2 regions of the Bordetella tumbae genome follow, and region 2 is predicted to be linked to the other one. Evidence: riboswitches for the same ligand, from Rfam matches in the RefSeq annotation. Region 2 holds a riboswitch; the other holds the start of a gene.
The links. A riboswitch is a leader RNA that binds a small molecule or an ion and turns the genes downstream of it on or off. The one in region 2 is predicted to bind manganese.
Positions count from the first base shown of each region.

Region 1: it holds a riboswitch for manganese, as region 2 does, so the genes downstream of both, mntP (manganese efflux pump MntP) here and ACYVI2_RS12715 (sodium:calcium antiporter) in region 2, are expected to answer to the same signal.

Region 1 covers NZ_BAAGVG010000023.1:538,831-547,792, reverse strand. Annotated here, with positions in the region: gene ACYVI2_RS24920 (VOC family protein) at 34-513, shown strand; gene ACYVI2_RS24915 (Hint domain-containing protein) at 722-1,678, shown strand; gene mntP (manganese efflux pump MntP) at 1,843-2,415, opposite strand; yybP-ykoY riboswitch at 2,425-2,598, opposite strand; gene ACYVI2_RS24905 (metal/formaldehyde-sensitive transcriptional repressor) at 2,646-2,921, shown strand; gene dmeF (CDF family Co(II)/Ni(II) efflux transporter DmeF) at 2,918-4,006, shown strand; gene ACYVI2_RS24895 (SurA N-terminal domain-containing protein) at 4,423-6,396, shown strand; gene ACYVI2_RS24890 (arylesterase) at 6,399-7,058, opposite strand; gene ACYVI2_RS24885 (ABC transporter ATP-binding protein) at 7,057-7,731, shown strand; gene ACYVI2_RS24880 (DMT family transporter) at 7,748-8,719, opposite strand; gene ACYVI2_RS24875 (LysR family transcriptional regulator) at 8,839-8,962, shown strand, end outside.
Region 2 covers NZ_BAAGVG010000015.1:107,965-116,926, reverse strand. Annotated here, with positions in the region: gene ACYVI2_RS12750 (zinc-finger domain-containing protein) at 1-115, shown strand, start outside; gene ACYVI2_RS12745 (YybH family protein) at 156-578, shown strand; gene ACYVI2_RS12740 (YheT family hydrolase) at 593-1,693, shown strand; gene ACYVI2_RS12735 (M48 family metalloprotease) at 1,765-3,279, opposite strand; gene galU (UTP--glucose-1-phosphate uridylyltransferase GalU) at 3,349-4,188, shown strand; gene ACYVI2_RS12725 (cytochrome c oxidase assembly protein) at 4,567-5,457, opposite strand; gene ACYVI2_RS12720 (hypothetical protein) at 5,682-6,038, opposite strand; gene ACYVI2_RS12715 (sodium:calcium antiporter) at 6,441-7,430, opposite strand; yybP-ykoY riboswitch at 7,473-7,642, opposite strand; gene ACYVI2_RS12710 (aminopeptidase P N-terminal domain-containing protein) at 7,905-8,962, shown strand, end outside.

The DNA of each region.
Region 1 (8,962 bases), on a different contig from region 2:
AGATGACCATGCCTACCCTTCAGGAGACGCGCAATGATCAGCAAGAACACGATCTGTTTGTGGTATGACCGCGATGCGTTGGATGCCGCGACGTTCTATGCCGAAACTTTTCCTAATAGCTCCGTGGGAGACATTCTCCGCGCCCCGGGCGACTATCCCGACGGCAAGCAAGGAGACGTCTTGACCGTGCAGTTCACCGTCGCTGGAATCCCGTGCGTCGGCCTGAACGGTGGCCCGGTGTTCAAGCACAACGAGGCGTTTTCGTTTCAGATCGCCACGGACGACCAGGCGGAAACCGACCGTCTATGGAATGCCGTCGTCGGCAATGGTGGCCAAGAGAGTGACTGCGGTTGGTGTAGGGATCGTTGGGGTCTGTCCTGGCAAATCACGCCCCGAGTCCTGCTCGAGGCCATCACCGATCCCGATCCTGCTGCTGCGAAGCGCGCCTTCGATGCCATGATGACAATGCAAAAAATCGACATCGCGACCATTGAAGCCGCGCGACGCGGTTGAAACCTAGGGCAGGTCGGGCCGTTCGGCGTTCTGGTTATTCGGTAAGACGACATCCCGAGGCGTGGATTGTTATCGCCTGTTGCGCCTGATTTATATTACATTTGGACAATTAATGTGATAATTTGCGGCTTCGGCCGCATTTTTATTGTCTTTTTGTATCTGGTTGCGCTGGCGATTGCCATCCTTGCCGCGCGGTTTGAGGAATCGTATGAGCCAGTCATTTGCATTCACCCTAACGCCCGGCAGTTTTGGGTACGCGGTCTATACCGGCACCGAGTTCAGCCAATACACCGATAAGGTGGTTGGTAAAACTCCGATGACGGAGACTCACACCTATACCGTGACGCAAGACTCCGACGACGGCGCTTTTAGCGTCGGCGACGCTGTTGATCTCTATGAGGACGGCGTGTATATCGGTTCCGGGACGATAGGGGGGGTGACAGGTACAGGAATCCTCTTGCAGCTCGAGAACAGTCTCGGTGCAACCTATTTCACGACCGACCTGAATGAGTCTTATGAGCTGGGAGCCCCATTTCCGTACTCGACTACGGAGGTATTTCCGGTGTGCTTTGTGCGTGGCACATTGATTGAGACGCCCTCGGGGCCGGTAGCTATTGAAGATCTTGTCCCGGGTAACCAAGTTCTCGGCAGTACGGGGTGGCGTACGGCCAAATGGATAGGCTGGCGCCACTATGGCGCGTTTGGATTGCGTACTGCCGAACAAAAGGCTCGCTGCGCCCCGGTACGTATTCGCAAGGATGCGTTAGGTGAGAGTCAACCGGCACAGGACCTACTCGTCTCACCTTGGCATCATCTGTACGTCGACGGCGTGCTGGTGCGTGCGCACGATCTGATCAACGGCATCACGATCACACAAGAAACCCATGTGACGAGCGTGTCGTATTACCACGTGGAGTTGGATCAATTTGACGTGGTGCTGGCTCATGGCGTCTATTCCGAGTCATGGGCCGACGGCGGCAATCGCGATTTCTTTCAGAACGTCGATGTCACCGCACTGCGCCCTGAGGATAAGCAACGCCGCATGGCGGATCGCCCTGGTTTCAAGGCGCTGCGTCAGGCTCACGAAATCGCGGCGATCCACGGCCGTATCGCGCAACGAGCGGGTACGTTGACCTCGGCGCGGTGTTGGTTGAATGCCGCTTGACCTACGCAGTTTTGATGCAGTTGCAGCAGGCTGCGTGTTGCGCCCGCAAAGCGCAAGGTCGGCTTGAATTTTGAACAGACCCCGACGACTGGATTGATATCCAACTATGGGGCCGGTTCAATTGTGCAACGGCTATGCGGCCATGCATGCGGCCTGGAAACGGTTCAGAGTCCTGCTGCCGTGAGATGCTCGTAAAGAATCGTGGAGCCGATGCCGATCAACGCGATTCCGCCCAGGATTTCAGCGCGTTTACCGGCAATACTGCCCAGAGCGCGGCCCACCATGACGCCTATTGTGACCATCAGCGTGGTTGCCAGACCAATCGCGATGGCGGTGACGACAATATTGTTGTCGATGAAGGCCAGACTGACGCCGACTGCCATGGCGTCAATGCTGGTGGCAAAACCCGTGGCCGCCAGCAGCCAGAATGAATGACGGCTTACCGGGGCTGATTCCTGATCCTCTTCTTTGAACGCATTGCGGATCATCATCAGCCCCAGAATACAGAGCATGATGAACGCGATCCAGTGGTCCCATTCCTGGACGTACTTTGCGGCGACAGACCCTAGTGCCCAGCCTATGAGTGGCGTGATTGCTTCGATGATGCCGAAGATGACACCCGTGCGCAGGGCTTCGGGGAATCTGGGTTTGTGTAGGGCAGTGCCTTTGCTGACAGCGGCGGCGAAAGCGTCCGTGGACATCGCCAAAGCGAGCACGAGCGTGGAAAGTGCGTTCATTGTGATCTGATCAACCGGGCATGGACAACATAGACCAATCACACGCCCGGCAGGATGTGATGGATCTATGGTCTCGCCAAGCCGCAAAGGCCGCTTGCGCCATGGCCGACGGGCCAAGAGTGTTGACGCAAGCCTCTTTCAGACAATCCTGAAAGGAAGCTACTCCCCAGAGAGAACCGCGAGTTTAGCAGAGTTCATGTTAAGCTGCTTATACCTTAGGGAGGTATCCTATGTCTCATTTGTCGACTCACAAAGATGAACTGCTCAAGCGCGTCCAACGGATCGCGGGGCAGGTCCAGGCCGTCCAGCGTTCTCTGGAAACCGAAGCCGACTGCGACAAGATCCTGCATCTGGTCGCGGCCACCCGAGGCGCGCTGAATGGCTTGTTGGATGAGTTGCTGGAGGCCCATGCCCGAGAGCACGTTGCTCATCCGGATTTGAGCGAAGACGAACGGCAGCAGGGGGTCGAGGCCTTGGTCATGGCCATCCGGCGGTATTCCAAATGAATACGATCGACAACCTGTCAGCGGACCAGCATGGACATTCGTTTCTTGGCCGCGACCACGATGCCAACGCAAGACGGACAACTTGGGTCGTCGCTCTGACTTTCGCCATGATGGTGGGGGAGGTCATCGCGGGCTATATCACGGGCTCTATGGCCTTGCTGGCCGATGGCTTTCACATGGCCACTCACGCTGGGGCACTAGGTATTGCGGCTGCCGCCTACGGATACGCCAAACGTCATGCCGATGACCGTGCGTTCAGCTTCGGGACGGGCAAGGTCGGGGAATTGGCAGGTTTTGCCTCTGCCTTGATCTTGGGCGTCGTGGCGTTGATCATCGGCGTGGAATCAGCGCTCCGATTGGTCAACCCGACCTCGGTCGCGTTCGGCGAGGCCACTGTTATTGCGATCATCGGGTTACTCGTCAATATCGTGAGCGCGATGTTGTTGTCGGGCGGGCATTCCCATGGAGGGCATCACCACGGGCACCATCATCATTCGCCCGGTCATCACGCGCATGATCACGGTACACAAGGCGGCCACCGGCATGTCCCTCAAGAGGGTGGCGGTTACGATTCCCACAGTCACGAACATCAGGGCCAAGAACAGTCCCGTCACGAACAGGTTGCCCACGAACACAGTACTCAACGGCATCGCGATGCGGCACACGGCCAGGATAACAACCTGCGATCAGCCTATTTGCATGTGATGGCCGACGCCTTGACCTCGGTATTGGCGATACTGGCCTTGCTGGCGGGGCGTTACCTGGGTTGGGTATGGCTGGACCCCGTTATGGGCATTGTCGGCGCGGTCGTCATCGCGCGCTGGGCCTGGACGTTGATGCGCGATACCAGCAGCGTCCTGCTGGACGCCACTGATGACCATGTCGCCCAGGAAATCCGGAATGCCCTCAAATCCTGCGCCGGCACGACCATTATCGACCTGCATGTCTGGCAGATCGGCCCGCAGGCCCGGGCGGTCATCGTCAGTGTCAAGGCAGCCGCCGGCATTACCGCGAGCGAGATCCGGTCCAGACTTGCCGTGATCGACGAAATTCGCCACCTGACGGTCGAGGTCGCTCCTGGGTGATACGCTGCCAAACCGCTTGTCTGATATCCCGCTGACAATGGTAAACTCCGGCGGCTAACCTAGTGCGGTTATAGCAGTGGCAAGGGCGAATCGGTTCGCCCTTTTTTGCCCCAGCTGCCTCAAGGCAAAAAATGCCCCATCGGGGGTGTTCAGCCGGTGGCGTGGGGGGATGTGCCATCGGCCGCTAATAGGAAAGTCTTCCCTTACGGGAGGCCCTTTTAGGGAGCCCCTTTTGGGCAGCGCCGCCGCGCCGTGGCAAGCGTGGCGTATTTATTTGTGCCGGGCCATCTCGAACCAAAACATGTGGTTCGAGATAATGCCATTCATGAGATTGGCGTTGCGGTCTGTTTTGATGCGTTTTTTTGCGGCGCGAGGCCCGTTTTTGCCGGGCGTCGCGTAGGGCAAACAAGGATTCCATGTTCGAACTAATACGCAATCACCGTCGCTGGATGCAGTTCATTCTGCTGATTTTGATCGTGCCGTCGTTTTTCCTGGTCGGTATCCAGGGCTATGACAGCTTCATCAGCCGTGAACCAGAGTTGGCCACGGTCGCCGGGCAACCCATTACGCGCGGCGAGTTCGACAACGCGCACCGCAATCAGCTCGAGAATTTCCGTCAACGCCTGGGCAGCCGTTACGACCCCGCTCTGGTGGATACGCCAGCCATGCGTGAGCAGCTGTTGAATCAATTGATCGACCAGCGCTTGTTGGCCCAGGTGGCTCAGGACAACCGTTTTTCCGTCTCTGATAGCACGCTGCGCAATACCATCGCTTCCATTCCCCAGGTTCAGGATAACGGCCGTTTCTCGCCTGAGCGCTATCGCCAGGTGTTGGCCGGCCAGGGAATGACGCCTACGATGTATGAGGCAGGCCTGCGCAGCGATCTGGCGATCGGACGCGTGCTGCAACCCGTGGCGGAATCCGCTACTGCGCCTACCGCTGTGACGGCGTCGCTGGAGTCGGCCCTGACCCAGGAACGCACTGTGCAATTGCGCCGCTTTGCCGCCGCCGATTACCGGACGCAAGTCTCCGTGTCGCCCGAGGACATCAAGGCCTGGTACGACGCCAATCAGCAACAGCTGACCGTGCCCGAGCAAGTCACCGCACAATACCTGGTGCTGGACGAGGCGGCCGCCTCGCAAGACATCCAAGTCAAAGACGAGGACGTCACCAGCTATTACGAACAGAACAAGAACCGTTTTGGTCAGCCAGAGCGCCGCCGCGCCAGCCACATCATGATCCAGGTGGCCGCTGGCGCCTCGGATGCAGATCGCCAGGCCGCTCGTGCCAAGGCCGAGTCGCTGGCCCAGCAGGCTAGTGCAAACCCGGCCGGCTTTGCCGATCTGGCCAAGGCCAACTCACAGGATGCAGGCTCGGCCCAAAAGGGCGGTGATCTGGGATGGATGGCGTCCGGTATGCTGACCGGCGACCTGAACAAGACCATTTTCAGCCTGAACAAGGACCAGGTATCTGGTGTCGTCGAGAGCCCATCGGGTTTCCACGTGATCCAGGTGACAGATATTCAGCCAGCGAGCGCCAAGCCCCTGGCCGAAGTCCGTGACGAGATCACGGCCGAGATCCGCAAACAGATCGCGGCGACGCGATTTGCCGAGATGGCCACCAAACTGACCGAGATTGTCTATGACCAGCGCGATAGCCTGCAGCCTGCCGCCGATGCGCTGGGGCTGAAGATTCGCAGCGTCAGCGGTATCACCCGCCAAGGCTTGCTGCCCGCGGATAAAACCGTCGGTGCGAATCCGGCATCTGCCAGCAGCGATGCCGCCTTGCTGGACAATCCGCGCGTGCGCGAATCCCTGTTCTCGAACGATACGCTGCGTGAAAAGTTGAATTCTGGTGTGATCGAGCTGTCCTCTGACACCTTGCTGGTCGTGCGCGCGGCAGAGGTTCAGCCGCAGCACGTATCGCCGCTGGACAAAGTCACCGATTCCATCCGAGATCGTCTCACCAATGAGCGCGCCGCCGAGGCTGCCCGCAAGGCGGGCGACGAAGCCCTGAAAACCTGGTCAGCCGATGCTGCCAGCTTGCCCGAGGGCTTTGGCGCCAGCATTACCGTGACGCGCGAGCAGCCGCAACAGCTGACTGCGCCTATCCTACAGGCCGCGATGCGTTTGCCCTCGCAGCCTTTGCCTGCGTATGCAGGAGCGGTCGACGGCAATGACTACGTGGTGGTGCGCCTGGACAAGGTCGAGGCGGGCAAGGTCGAGGCGGCTGACTCCGAGCTCTTTAGCCGCCAACTCGGTGCTGCGTGGGGCGATGCAGAGTCCGCTGCCATCATGAAAATGCTGCGCGAGCAGTATCAGGTCAAGATCCTGCCCGAGGCAGCGAATGCGATTAAGGGGTCGGGTGACCCCGAATCGGCCGCAGGCTAGGGCTATTTAGCCGTTTTGCTTGTTTCCAGTATGGGCCGCAATGCGGCCCATACGTTTTTGAGCAGGGCAGGCTGGGCTTGTTCGTTGGGATGAATGCCGTCGGCCTGAAATTGCGTGCGGTCTGTGGCGATGCCTTCCATGAGAAAGGGCGCCAGATGGGCTTGCTCGGATTTGGCGACCGCCGGAAAGACATTGGCAAAGCGCTGGGTGTAATCCCGGCCATAGTTGGGCGGGATCTGCATGCCCACCAATAGCACTTGGGCGCCGGCTTTTTGCGCGCTCTGTGTCATGGTGCGCAGGTTCTGCTCGGTCATTTGCAGTGATAGGCCGCGCAGCGCATCATTCGAGCCCAGCTCGATCACGACAATCTCTGGGTGATGGCGTTGCAGCAGGGCTGGCAGGCGGGCTAGCCCGCCGCTGGTCGTGTCGCCGCTGATGCTGGCATTCATGACCTGATAGTTAGGGTATTGTTCTGACATTCGCTTGGCCAGCAAATCCACCCAACCGGATCCGCGCGTCAGACCATACTCGGCCGACAAGCTGTCACCGACGACGAGTAAGGTGTGCGTTGCGGAACCCGCGGCAGGATTGGGAGTCTGAGCGAAGGCTGTCGCGGAAATGGCCAACGCGCCTATGGCAAAACAACGGAAAAGCATACGCATGGATAGTAAGGTCTCGATTGAAGTCTCAGGGCTGGGCAAACAGGTTTCCGATGCCGGTGGTACCTTGTCGATCCTGCAAAATATCGATTTTACGGTGGCTGCCGGCAGCGCTTTGGCGATCACTGGCAGTTCCGGCTCCGGTAAATCTACCTTATTGGGACTGATGGCGGGGTTGGATGTTCCCTCGTCAGGTACGGTCCGTCTGGCGGGACAAGACCTGTTCTCCCTGGATGAGGATGGCCGTGCGCAGTTGCGTGCCCGGCACGTGGGGTTTGTGTTCCAGTCTTTCCAGTTGCTGCCCAATCTGACTGCCCTGGAAAACGTCATGCTGCCGCTCGAGCTCGCCGGCCAGCCGGCGCGAGAGGCGGCCCAGAGCATGTTGCAACGCGTCGGCCTGGGCGAGCGCCTGCATCATTATCCCCGCACATTGTCCGGCGGTGAACAGCAGCGCGTGTCACTGGCGCGCGCGTTTGTGGTGCAACCCGATCTGTTATTTGCCGACGAGCCCACCGGCAGTCTCGATGCCGCGACGGGAGAGACGGTGATAGACCTCATGTTCGATTTGCATCGCGAGCAGGGGACGACGCTGATCCTGGTCACTCATGATCCGCAACTGGCCTCGCGGTGCGGCCAGCAACTGGTGCTATCGGCGGGGCGCGTAGTCGACGCTTGATGGCCCAAAGGGCCTGTCAAGCCTGCCGTATCCGCCGTGCAGTGGCCTGACCCCGTCGCCATTCGATCAGCCCCGTCACGATACCGCTGGCGCAGATGATCGCAATCCCGAGCCACGTCAGCGCATCGGGAAAGTGCCCCCAGGCCAGCCAACCCACCGTCGTGGCGCTGACGATCTGCAGGTAGACGAATGGCGCCAGCGTTGACGCCGCCGCATTGCGATAGGCGCCGATTTGCAGCAAATGGCCCAAGGCACCCGAGAACCCCGTGGAAATCAGCAGCATCCAATTACCGGGACTCAGATTGCTTAATACCGGAAGCGCAGCCGGCAGGATCAACGGCAACATCAGGGTCAGACAGACCGCGCCCACGGCGCCGCTCCAGATCAGGGAGGTGTACGGGTCGTCACCGGCAATACGGCGCGTGGCGATGTATTGCGCGGTAAAGCAGCAGGCCGTCAAGAGGCCGAAGAGCACGCCTAGGGGATGCAAACCGCCACCCGGGCGGATGATGATCAGCACGCCACAGAATGCCACTGCGGCCGCTACCCAACGCGACATGCGCGCAGGTTCTTTCAGCACCCAGGGCGCCAGCGCCAAGACAAGCAACGGCGCCAGAAAATTGATGGCCGTGGCCTCGGCCTGCGGCATATAGCTCAGCGCGGTAAAGAAAGCTGCGGTCGCGCACAGCATCGCGCCGCCGCGGATGAGCTGCTCGCGCGGGCGCGTGCTGCGCAAAATTCCCAGCCCCCGTTTGGGCAATACCAGTCCCAGCACCAGCACCAGATGCACCATATAGCGTACCCAGCACAGAAACCACAAGGGCACACCTGCCTCCATCACCCATTTGCCGCTGGCATCCAGGCACGTGAGCGTCCAGGCCGACAAAATCAACAGGACAATGCCCAATACGGGGCGCGCTGACGGGGCGCGCGGCGCAGAGGGCAATGGCGAAGCTGCCGGTCTGGATCCGGCGGCGGCCCGGTGCATGCGAGTCTCCTTGGTTCTAGTGCAGGGCAAACACAAGCCGGCGCAAGGCCGGCTCGGTAAAACGCAACATAATACGCCTATCCCTTGGAAACGGATGCGGCGGCTATGATGAGCAGACCATGATCGATCTACGCAACATTGAAACTTTCTTTTGGGTGTCCACGCTGGGCAGTTTTCGGGCGGCGGCGGAGAAACTCAACACCACGCAACCCGCTATTTCTCAGCGGATCGCTTCGCTGGAAG
Region 2 (8,962 bases):
CTGGAGCATGCATCCTCGCGTTTTCCTCGATGTGACGCACACCGGCTCGGCTCGCTGTGCGTACTGTGGCGCCGAGTACCGGCTCAAGCCCGGTACGGTCGTCCACGGTCACTGAGTTCCCACCGCCCTCACCTGCCAGTCCAACCACCGCCCCCATGTTCGCCACGCCAGAAGAAGCCGAACAAGCGTTCTACGAAGCGCTCGAGCAAGCCGATACCGCCCGCCTCATGCAGATCTGGGCGGACGACGAAGAAATCATCTGTATTCATCCAGGTGGCTTGCGTGCGGTCGGCCATACGGCCGTGCATGATTCCTGGCAACAGACATTGGCTGCCGGGCCCCTGCATATCCGGCCGCTGCGGCCCCAGATCATGCAAAGCATGATGTGTTCGGTACATACGTTAGTGGAGCAGGTGTCGGTCCGCACGCGCGGGGGCACGCAATACGCTCACTGCTACGCCACCAACATCTATCACAAAGGCCCAACCGGTTGGCGCATGGTCGTGCACCATGCCTCGCCGGCGCCCGCCGATGCAGGGGTACTGGATCTGCACGACGTACCCGACCGACTGCATTAAGGCGGATAGTTCGCGTGTCCATTGCCCGACTCGACACCTCGCCCTGCCCAGTTCCGGCCTGGTTGCCTGACCGCCATAGTCAGACGATCTATGCGGCACTGCTCGCACAACACCACAGCATTGCCTTTGTCAGGCAGCGTGTAGACACGCCCGATACCGACTTTATCGATATTGACTGGACCGGCCCGGGGCTATTTCCCCATAAGAGCGCAGACGGTCAACCCATCGCCAATGCCGCGCCCGTGGTGCCGGGCAAGACCGCAGCTGCGCGCTGGATGACGGACGCAGATTGGCGGTCTTTGCCGCAAACGCCCGACACGCCGGCGTTACTGTTGTTTCACGGGCTGGAGGGCGGCAGCACCAGCCGCTACGCACAATCCATTGCGCATCATTTCCGGGCGCGGGGCTGGATCGTGGCCATTGCGCATTTTCGGGGTTGCTCCGGCACACCGAACCGCTTGGCACGGGCCTATTATTCAGGGGATTCGGCCGAAGTCGGTTTCATGCTGGACACGGTCCGCGCGCGCATTCCGCATGCGCGCTGGCACGCTGTCGGGGTATCGCTGGGGGGCAATGCCCTATTGAAATTTCTGGGCGAGCAGCAAGACCAGGTATCCTGGCTCGCGGCGTGTGCTGGCGTCTCGGTCCCGCTGGATCTGGTCGCGGGCGGCACTGCCTTGTCCCGCGGCATGTTCAACCGCCGGGTCTATAGCGCCTATTTTCTCAAGACCATGAAACACAAGGTCCTGGAAAAGGCCAGGCGCTTTCCAGGCGCCATCGACGTCATGCGTATCGCACATGCGCGCGATTTGCGCGATTTCGATGACGCGTACACGGCACCCATGCATGGGTTTCGCAATGCCCTGGATTATTGGACTCGCGCCTCCAGCAAGCCTTGGCTGGCCAGTATTGCCGTTCCCACTTTGGTATTGAACGCGCGCAATGATCCTTTCCTGCCGGAAAGTGCGCTGCCTATGCCCCGTGAATGCTCGAATCAGGTGTTGTTGCATCAACCCGCCGAAGGCGGCCATGCCGGCTTTCCGACGGGCGCCTTTCCGGCACACCTGGGATGGCTGCCGCAACGGCTGGGACGTTTTTTTGAAACGGGGCAGTGAGTTCACCCAAGCGGAATCGAATTTTCTAAACTATCGATTCCCCTCGGGACTATCAGACACGCCCCGCGCAATCAGCTCTTGAATCGCTCCAGCAGATCGCGCTCTTCGGCCAAGCGATCCTTGACCTCTCGAATCTGTACATCGATTTGCGATTGCTCGTAGAAATCCTTGGACATGCCACGGGCCTGTTGCAGTTGAGACTCGGCCGAGGCGTAGGCCCCGGTCAACACATAGTATCGGGCCATATCGCGGCGCGCCTGCACAGGTTGGCCGTTGCGTTCCTCGCTGTATGCCAACATCTGATACAGGCCAGGCTCGTCATCGCCCCACTGATTGATGCGTTGGCGCAAATAGGCCTGCGCATCCGCATGGCGGCCCGCCCCCTGCAATGCCTGGGCGTAGGCGATGCCTAGCGCGCGTTGTTGCGGCCAACGTTTGACGGCGGCAGACGCCAGTTGCAAGGCTTGCGCATTGTCTTTCTTGGCCGCGGCGAGGTCGATACCGAGCCGCGCCAGCTGCGGCGCGCTGCGCCCGCCGGCTTCGGCCTGATTGAGAAAATTCTGGGCGTCATCCAGGTTATTACGCTGAAACGCCTGCATGGCCAGACCATAATTCGCCGCCGACTGCCTCACACCGGTCAGTCTGGTGGCCTCATCCTGCAAGACTTGATTCGCCGTGCGCAAACTGACTGCATCACGTCCCTGGATCACCCGCATCTTTGCCCGGATGTACCAGTAATCATCACTATCCGCGTAGTTTTCGGAGGGCACGCTGCGAGCCCGATTCTGTACGTCGGACATCCGCTCGATCGACAAGGGGTGGGTACTGGCCCAGGCACCGCCGCCCATGCCTTCATTCAAGCGGGAGGCGCCCATCAGGCGCGAAAACATGCGCACCATGCCCTGGGGGTCGTAACCTGCCTTGGTCAGCATGACAAATCCCGCCCGATCGGCCTCGCGCTCCGCATCGCGCGAAAAACCCAGCTGTTGATTGATCGCAGCGGCCTGCCCGAATGCGGCTACCCCCATGGCCAGGTTACCGCCTCCGCCGGCCAGCGCAGCCAGTAATGCCGCGGCCAGGCTGGCCATCATGACGACACCACTCTGGTTCTGCTGCGTCATGCCGCGCGCAATATGGCGCTGTACGACGTGTCCGATTTCGTGGGCCAGCACCGACGCCAGTTCGGCCTCGCTGGTAGACTCGACAATCAGGCCGCTGTTGACGCCGATGAACCCGCCAGGCATGGCAAATGCGTTGATTTGAGGGTCTCGCACGCCAAACATTTCGACGTCAGGCACTGCCCCAGGGGCAAAGGACGCCAGCTTGCGCCCCATGGTCGTCAGATATTGAGTGACCTCGGGATCATTGATATAGGTAGGATCGCGCCGGCCCTGCGCCATGATCGCCTCGCCGAGCTGGCGCTCCAGCGCGGGCGACAAGTCTGCCGACGACGCCGCGCCCATGGAGGGCAGACCCACAGGCTGAGCGACGGCAGGCGCAAAAGGCACGGCCAAGCTCAGGCTGAGGGCGCCGGCCAGGCAGCGCTTCACAATTGATGTCGAAATTATCGAATAGCTGCGGTTCATGGCAATATGATAGCGATCGCCAGCAAAAGTTTTGGCAGATCATTTAATTTTCTATTGAGGTTCTCTCTCATGCGCCCGATTCGCAAGGCCGTATTCCCAGTTGCGGGAATGGGTACGCGTTTTCTGCCGGCCACCAAGGCAATGCCCAAAGAAATGTTGCCTGTCGTCGACAAACCATTGATTCAGTACGCTGTAGAAGAAGCATTGGCCGCGGGAATCACAGATTTGATTTTCGTTACAGGCCGCAATAAACGCGCGATCGAAGACCATTTCGATTCGGCTCCCGAGCTGGAGACCGCGCTGGAGCGCAAGGGTAAAGACGAGCTGCTGGACACGGTGCGAGGTATTTTGCCGGCCCATATCAACTGCCTCTATATCCGCCAATCGGCGCCGCTGGGCCTGGGTCATGCGGTGCTTACGGCCGCGCCGGCGGTGGGCAATGAGCCTTTTGCGGTACTACTGGCCGACGACCTGATCGATGCGGAGACGCCGGTTTTGAAGCAGCTCATCGACACGGCCTATGCCCAGAATGCCAGTGTGGTGGCTGTGCAGGATGTTCCTCGGTCAGAGACCAGCAGATATGGCATCGTGGAGACCCATATGCGGGGTCACCGCACGGCTCGGATTACGCGCATTGTCGAGAAGCCCACGCCGGAGGAGGCGCCATCGACGCTTGCGGTGGTGGGGCGCTATGTGCTCGAGGCGGAGATCTTTGCTCATCTCAGGGCGACGCAGGCTGGTGCAAATAATGAAATTCAGCTGACTGATGGTATTGCGTCAATGCTGAGCGAGTCTCCGGTCTGGGCGCATCGATATGAAGGGCAGCGGTATGACTGCGGGAGCAAGGCGGGGATGTTTCAGGCTACGGTGGCGTTGGGGCGGAAGTATCATGGGTTGACGGGGGAATAGCAGTCCCCTTCTGCCGGTGAGTTGGCTGATTGAGGGGGATTGTTTGGGCTTTTGCTTGCCGGGAGTGCCTCTGTTAGGGGATTTTCTGCTTCTGCTTCTGCTTGCCGAGAGCGTCTCTGTTAAGACGTTCCTGCCGGGTGCCTGAAAGCCATGCCGGCCCTATCGCAGCGGCTCGGCGCTAGACCAGGCGCCGAGGTCCCCTTCGGGGACTGCCCGCCGCTCAACGGGCCGGCATGGCTTTCAGGCACCCGGCAGGAACTCGCAGTGACGGCATGCTGCGGATGCTGGTTGCGCTAGCGGAAGTGGCCGTCCGAGTTTGTTTTTTGGGGGGGGCGCCACAGGATGTGGCGCGGGTGGGGAATGGTGTCCCAACATGAGTCAGGGGGTAATGACTGACTTGTCTGGTTTGGCTTGGGCGAGTTGGCGTTGCCGGGCGCGGTCGCGGGCCTGGCGGTCTTCGGGGCGCAGGCGGCCTTTGCCGGAGAGGCGCATCAGGGTGCCTAATGCAACCATCAGGCCGAAGACCTCGATCAGGGCAGCAGGTATCCACATGGTCAGGCCACCGATGGTTTGGTCGGTTTGGGCAGACATGGCGATGGCCCGGCCGCAGAGTTCGAACAAGGGGTAGATGTCGGACTCGGTGAAGGCAATGACGGCGCCAGCGACCATTTGGGGGGCCATGGTCAGGACGGGGGATATCACGCGGCCGCCGGGACTCATGGCAGCGGGGGGACTGGGGCGGCGGTCGAGGATCAGGTTCCAATACATGAATCCGCTGATGACGACGGACCAATTCATCAGACGGTATAAACGCCAATCCAACATGGAATAGAACTGGACGGACGGGATCAGCCAGATCAAGACAAGAAAAACGAAGAGCGCGGGAACGAAGTATTTGTTGGTCAATACGACGACCATGAGACGGCCGCCTGCTGTGCGCAGAAAATCGCGCAAGCGTATTCGCCAAGCCAGGGGCAAGCCCGCACGCATAACGGACCCGGGGAAGGCAGCCATCACCAGCAGCGGCCCCAGGTGATGCAGGACCAGATGCTGTATGCGGTGGATGAAGAACATGCGCTCGGCGTAGTAGTCGACCCGCGTATGCAGGGACAGGTATAGCAATACGATGCCGGCCCAGAATAGAAACTGGCGGGCTTTGGTGACACGGTGTACGCGCTGGCCACGCAGGAACAACACGATGGCAACCACGAATGCGGCGACCAAGGTGGGGGAAAATTCCCATGGGACGAGCCAGCCTAGACTATCCATGCCAAGATCCGTTAAGCCCGACGATGCAGACAAGGCGCCAACCCGCAGCACCCGACGATGTGCTCATTGTAAGGGACCGTTCTGCGCCTTTATGGGTCTACGCGAATACGACCGCTTCGCGTGGACAAGGCAACCTGGAGTTTGCATGCCGTTAATCGGCAGCAGATGAGGGGCAAAAAACGTGCTGGGGTGAGGCAGCGCCATCGCGGCGCCGCCCCGGGCGATCACGCCGTCGCGACGGCGGCGGCGTTGGTGGTGTTGGCCGATGCGCCAAAATGCACATGGCGCACGGCAGGGTTGGCCTGCAGGCGGCGAGCCTGCGACATGAGCTCGGAGCGAAGCTCAGGGGGACAATTGACGGTGATGCACGCCGATGCGTAATCGGCGTCGCGGCTGGAGTCGATTTGGAATTGTGCAACGTCGAGCCCGGCTGCACCAAAGTCCAGGCAGACTTGTTTGCGTACCGCCCCCAAGGCATCGCGCGGACAAACGATGGTCAATCGCGACGTACCGTGACGGCGATTGAGTGAGCTGGCGCGGTCCACACCGGCGCGGCGCATGAACAGATCAAATAAACGCATAGCAGCCTCCCGATAAAGCTCGGAGCGTTCAGACGAATACGCACGTGCCTATCCCGCGGCATACGTTAGGCGCGCAAATGGGGCGCGGCTACGCAGGCTGCGAAAAGACAGCGGCGGTTCTGGCGGTTTGGTGGGGACGTGACAACCAAGGACTGGTTGTCATATACCGCACCCTGCACTGGCAGGATGCGGCAGAAGGAGATTCTGCGGAGATCCTGTCAGGCAGCGACGTCGATGCAAGATCGACTACTGTCGCCGGAATCGGTATTCACAGAACAACTCCAAATGATGTAAACGTATTGATTTTACGCGAACTTCGGCTCGAGAACAAGGGTTTTCCCGAAATTGTGTCAAGGATCGTGTCGAGGGGATGCCGGTCATATTTTCGGGTTTCTGACGGATTCAAGCCAAAAAGTGCCAGACCAGGTACAGCGCAAACACCCCATACAGCCCTCCCACGGCTGCCAAGCCAGTAACGCTCATGCTGGCGCGGCGAAAACGTATCCACAGTATGGAGATGGACACCAAGGTCAGGAAACCTGCCATCAATAATGGACCGTCCAGCAACCACGGTGTCATGGCGATACCCAAGGCGCTGGGAATGGTGGCCTGGATCATCATGGCACCCGAAATGTTAGCCAAGGCCAGGCGCTCTTTGCCCTGGCGCACCCAGATGAGGGCATTCATGATCTCGGGCAACTCAGTCGCCACAGGTGCCAGCAACAAGGCGGCCAGATGCGGCGAGGCGCCAAACGCGATGCCCAACAATTCAATCTGATTCACGAACACATGGGATGCGCCGGCGATCACGACTAGTGCCAGGACGGTTTGCGTACAAGCCCAGGTCATGGAGGGGTTCTCGTCGCTGGGCCGCAGTTTCAACGGCTCGAGGTCATCGCAGTCCAGGCAGGCCTCGTCGTTGGACAACTCGCGTTTGACGTAAAGCGCATACACCCCCACAAACACCAGGGCCAACCAAGGCTTCCAGACAAACGCCAGCAGACCCAAACCGACTTTGAAGACAAACACGGCCATGAACCAGGCCTGGTCGCGTGCCAACCTGGGCTGATCCGCGTTAATACAGGTTGCACGCCGTGCGCGCCACAATGTCAGGCCGACGACGGCATACGCCAGGGTGGCCAACACCAGCGGCCCACCCATGGCGGCCCCCACTCCTATGTCTTTCTGCTCTGGAGAGGAACCGAAAACCACGGCCATAAAGGTGACGGCGCTTTCGGGCAAAGCGGTGCCAAACGCGGCGAGCACGGTGCCTGTGGCGGTCGCTCCCAGGTTCAGTCTATGTCCCACCCACTCGATACCGTTGACGAAATACTCGCAGGCAAAGTAGATGACCAGCGCGGACAGGAAAAACAGAAACAGTGTGAGAAACATGATGCACAGCCGGACGAGCAGATACCAATGGCGCGACAGTGCGGCTCGCCCGGCAAGGTGAACGCACTGCGGCCAAAGGTCTCGCCGGGCTGACCGGCCGCGTGCGAAGTCGCGGCTCGGGAACCGTCAGCGCCATGGGGTCAAGACCACCAAGTCTGTTGACGCTGACTCCTTTGGGGATCAAAGGATGGCTACTCCCCAATGACAGTGGGCGGGATTGTAGCAGCCGCTCCAGCGGCGTACGTTGCGCAGGGATGGCAGCAACCAGGATATTTTCTGGCGCCGGGCCACCGTAGCCGCTGCGCTGGTCGCGCCCTGCCTCCACACGTACTGACGGTGACGCGCAGCTGCCTTTGGGTCTGCGCAGAACAGGCGAAAATCAGACGCTGATTGAGACATTTCTGTCCCGCCTGCACGCGATGGGCGCGGTAAAGTGAGTGTGTTTTCATTATTGATGGCCTCGCCGACTTTGCCATGAGCCTGCCCTGCCCTGATATCGCTCCATTCGTTGAACGCCGTCGACGCTTGTTGGCCCATATGCGGGCGGCAGGCGGCGGGATCGCAGTGCTCTCGACTGCCCCACACGCCCAGCGCAATCACGACGCTGAATATCCGTATCGACACGACAGCGATTTTTACTATCTGACGGGCTTTATAGAGCCCGAGGCATGGCTGGTGCTGGTCGCTGGCATCACGGATCGTGCCATTCTGTTTTGCCGGGCAAAACACCCAGAGCAAGAAATCTGGGAAGGCTACCGCTGCGGCCCCGATGCCGCGGTGACACGCTATGGATTCGACGAGGCCTATGCCACGGATAAACTGGACACTTTGTTGCCCGCCTTGTTAGCGGATCAACCCACGCTGTACCGCTCTTTCGCGGCGACCGGGCCGGTCGAACGCAAGCTGCGGCACTGGCTGCTCCAGGCCGAACAACAGGGGCGCGGCCGGCGCCTGGCGCCTGGCCGCATCCAGGACTTGCGGCCCATATTGGCCGATATGCGTGTGATCAAGGACGCCAGCGAAATCGCCACGATGCGCCAGGCGGCGCGCATTTCGGCGGGCGCCCATGCGCGCGCCATGCGGGCCGCCCGGCCCGGCATGCACGAGTATCAATTGGAAGCCGAGCTGTTGTACGAGTTTCGGCGTCATGGCGCCCAGTCGCCCGCCTATCCCAGCATCGTGGCCGCAGGCGCCAATGCGTGCGTGCTGCACTACGCCGCCGGCGATACCGTGCTGCGTGACGGTGACCTGGTGTTGATAGACGCGGGCTGCGAATATGACAGCTATGCGTCCGACATTACCCGCACATTTCCCGCCAATGGACGATTTACGGGCCCTCAACGCGCCCTCTATGACTTGACGGCGGCCGCACAGCAGGCCGCGGTGCAGGCGACCGCACCGGGCCGCAGTTGGAACGATGCTCACGAGGCCGCCGTGCGTGTGCTGGCCCAAGGCATGCTGGACGAGGGGCTGCTGAACGGCTCGCTGGACGGCGTGCTGGAATCGGCCGCGTATACGCGTTTTTATATGCA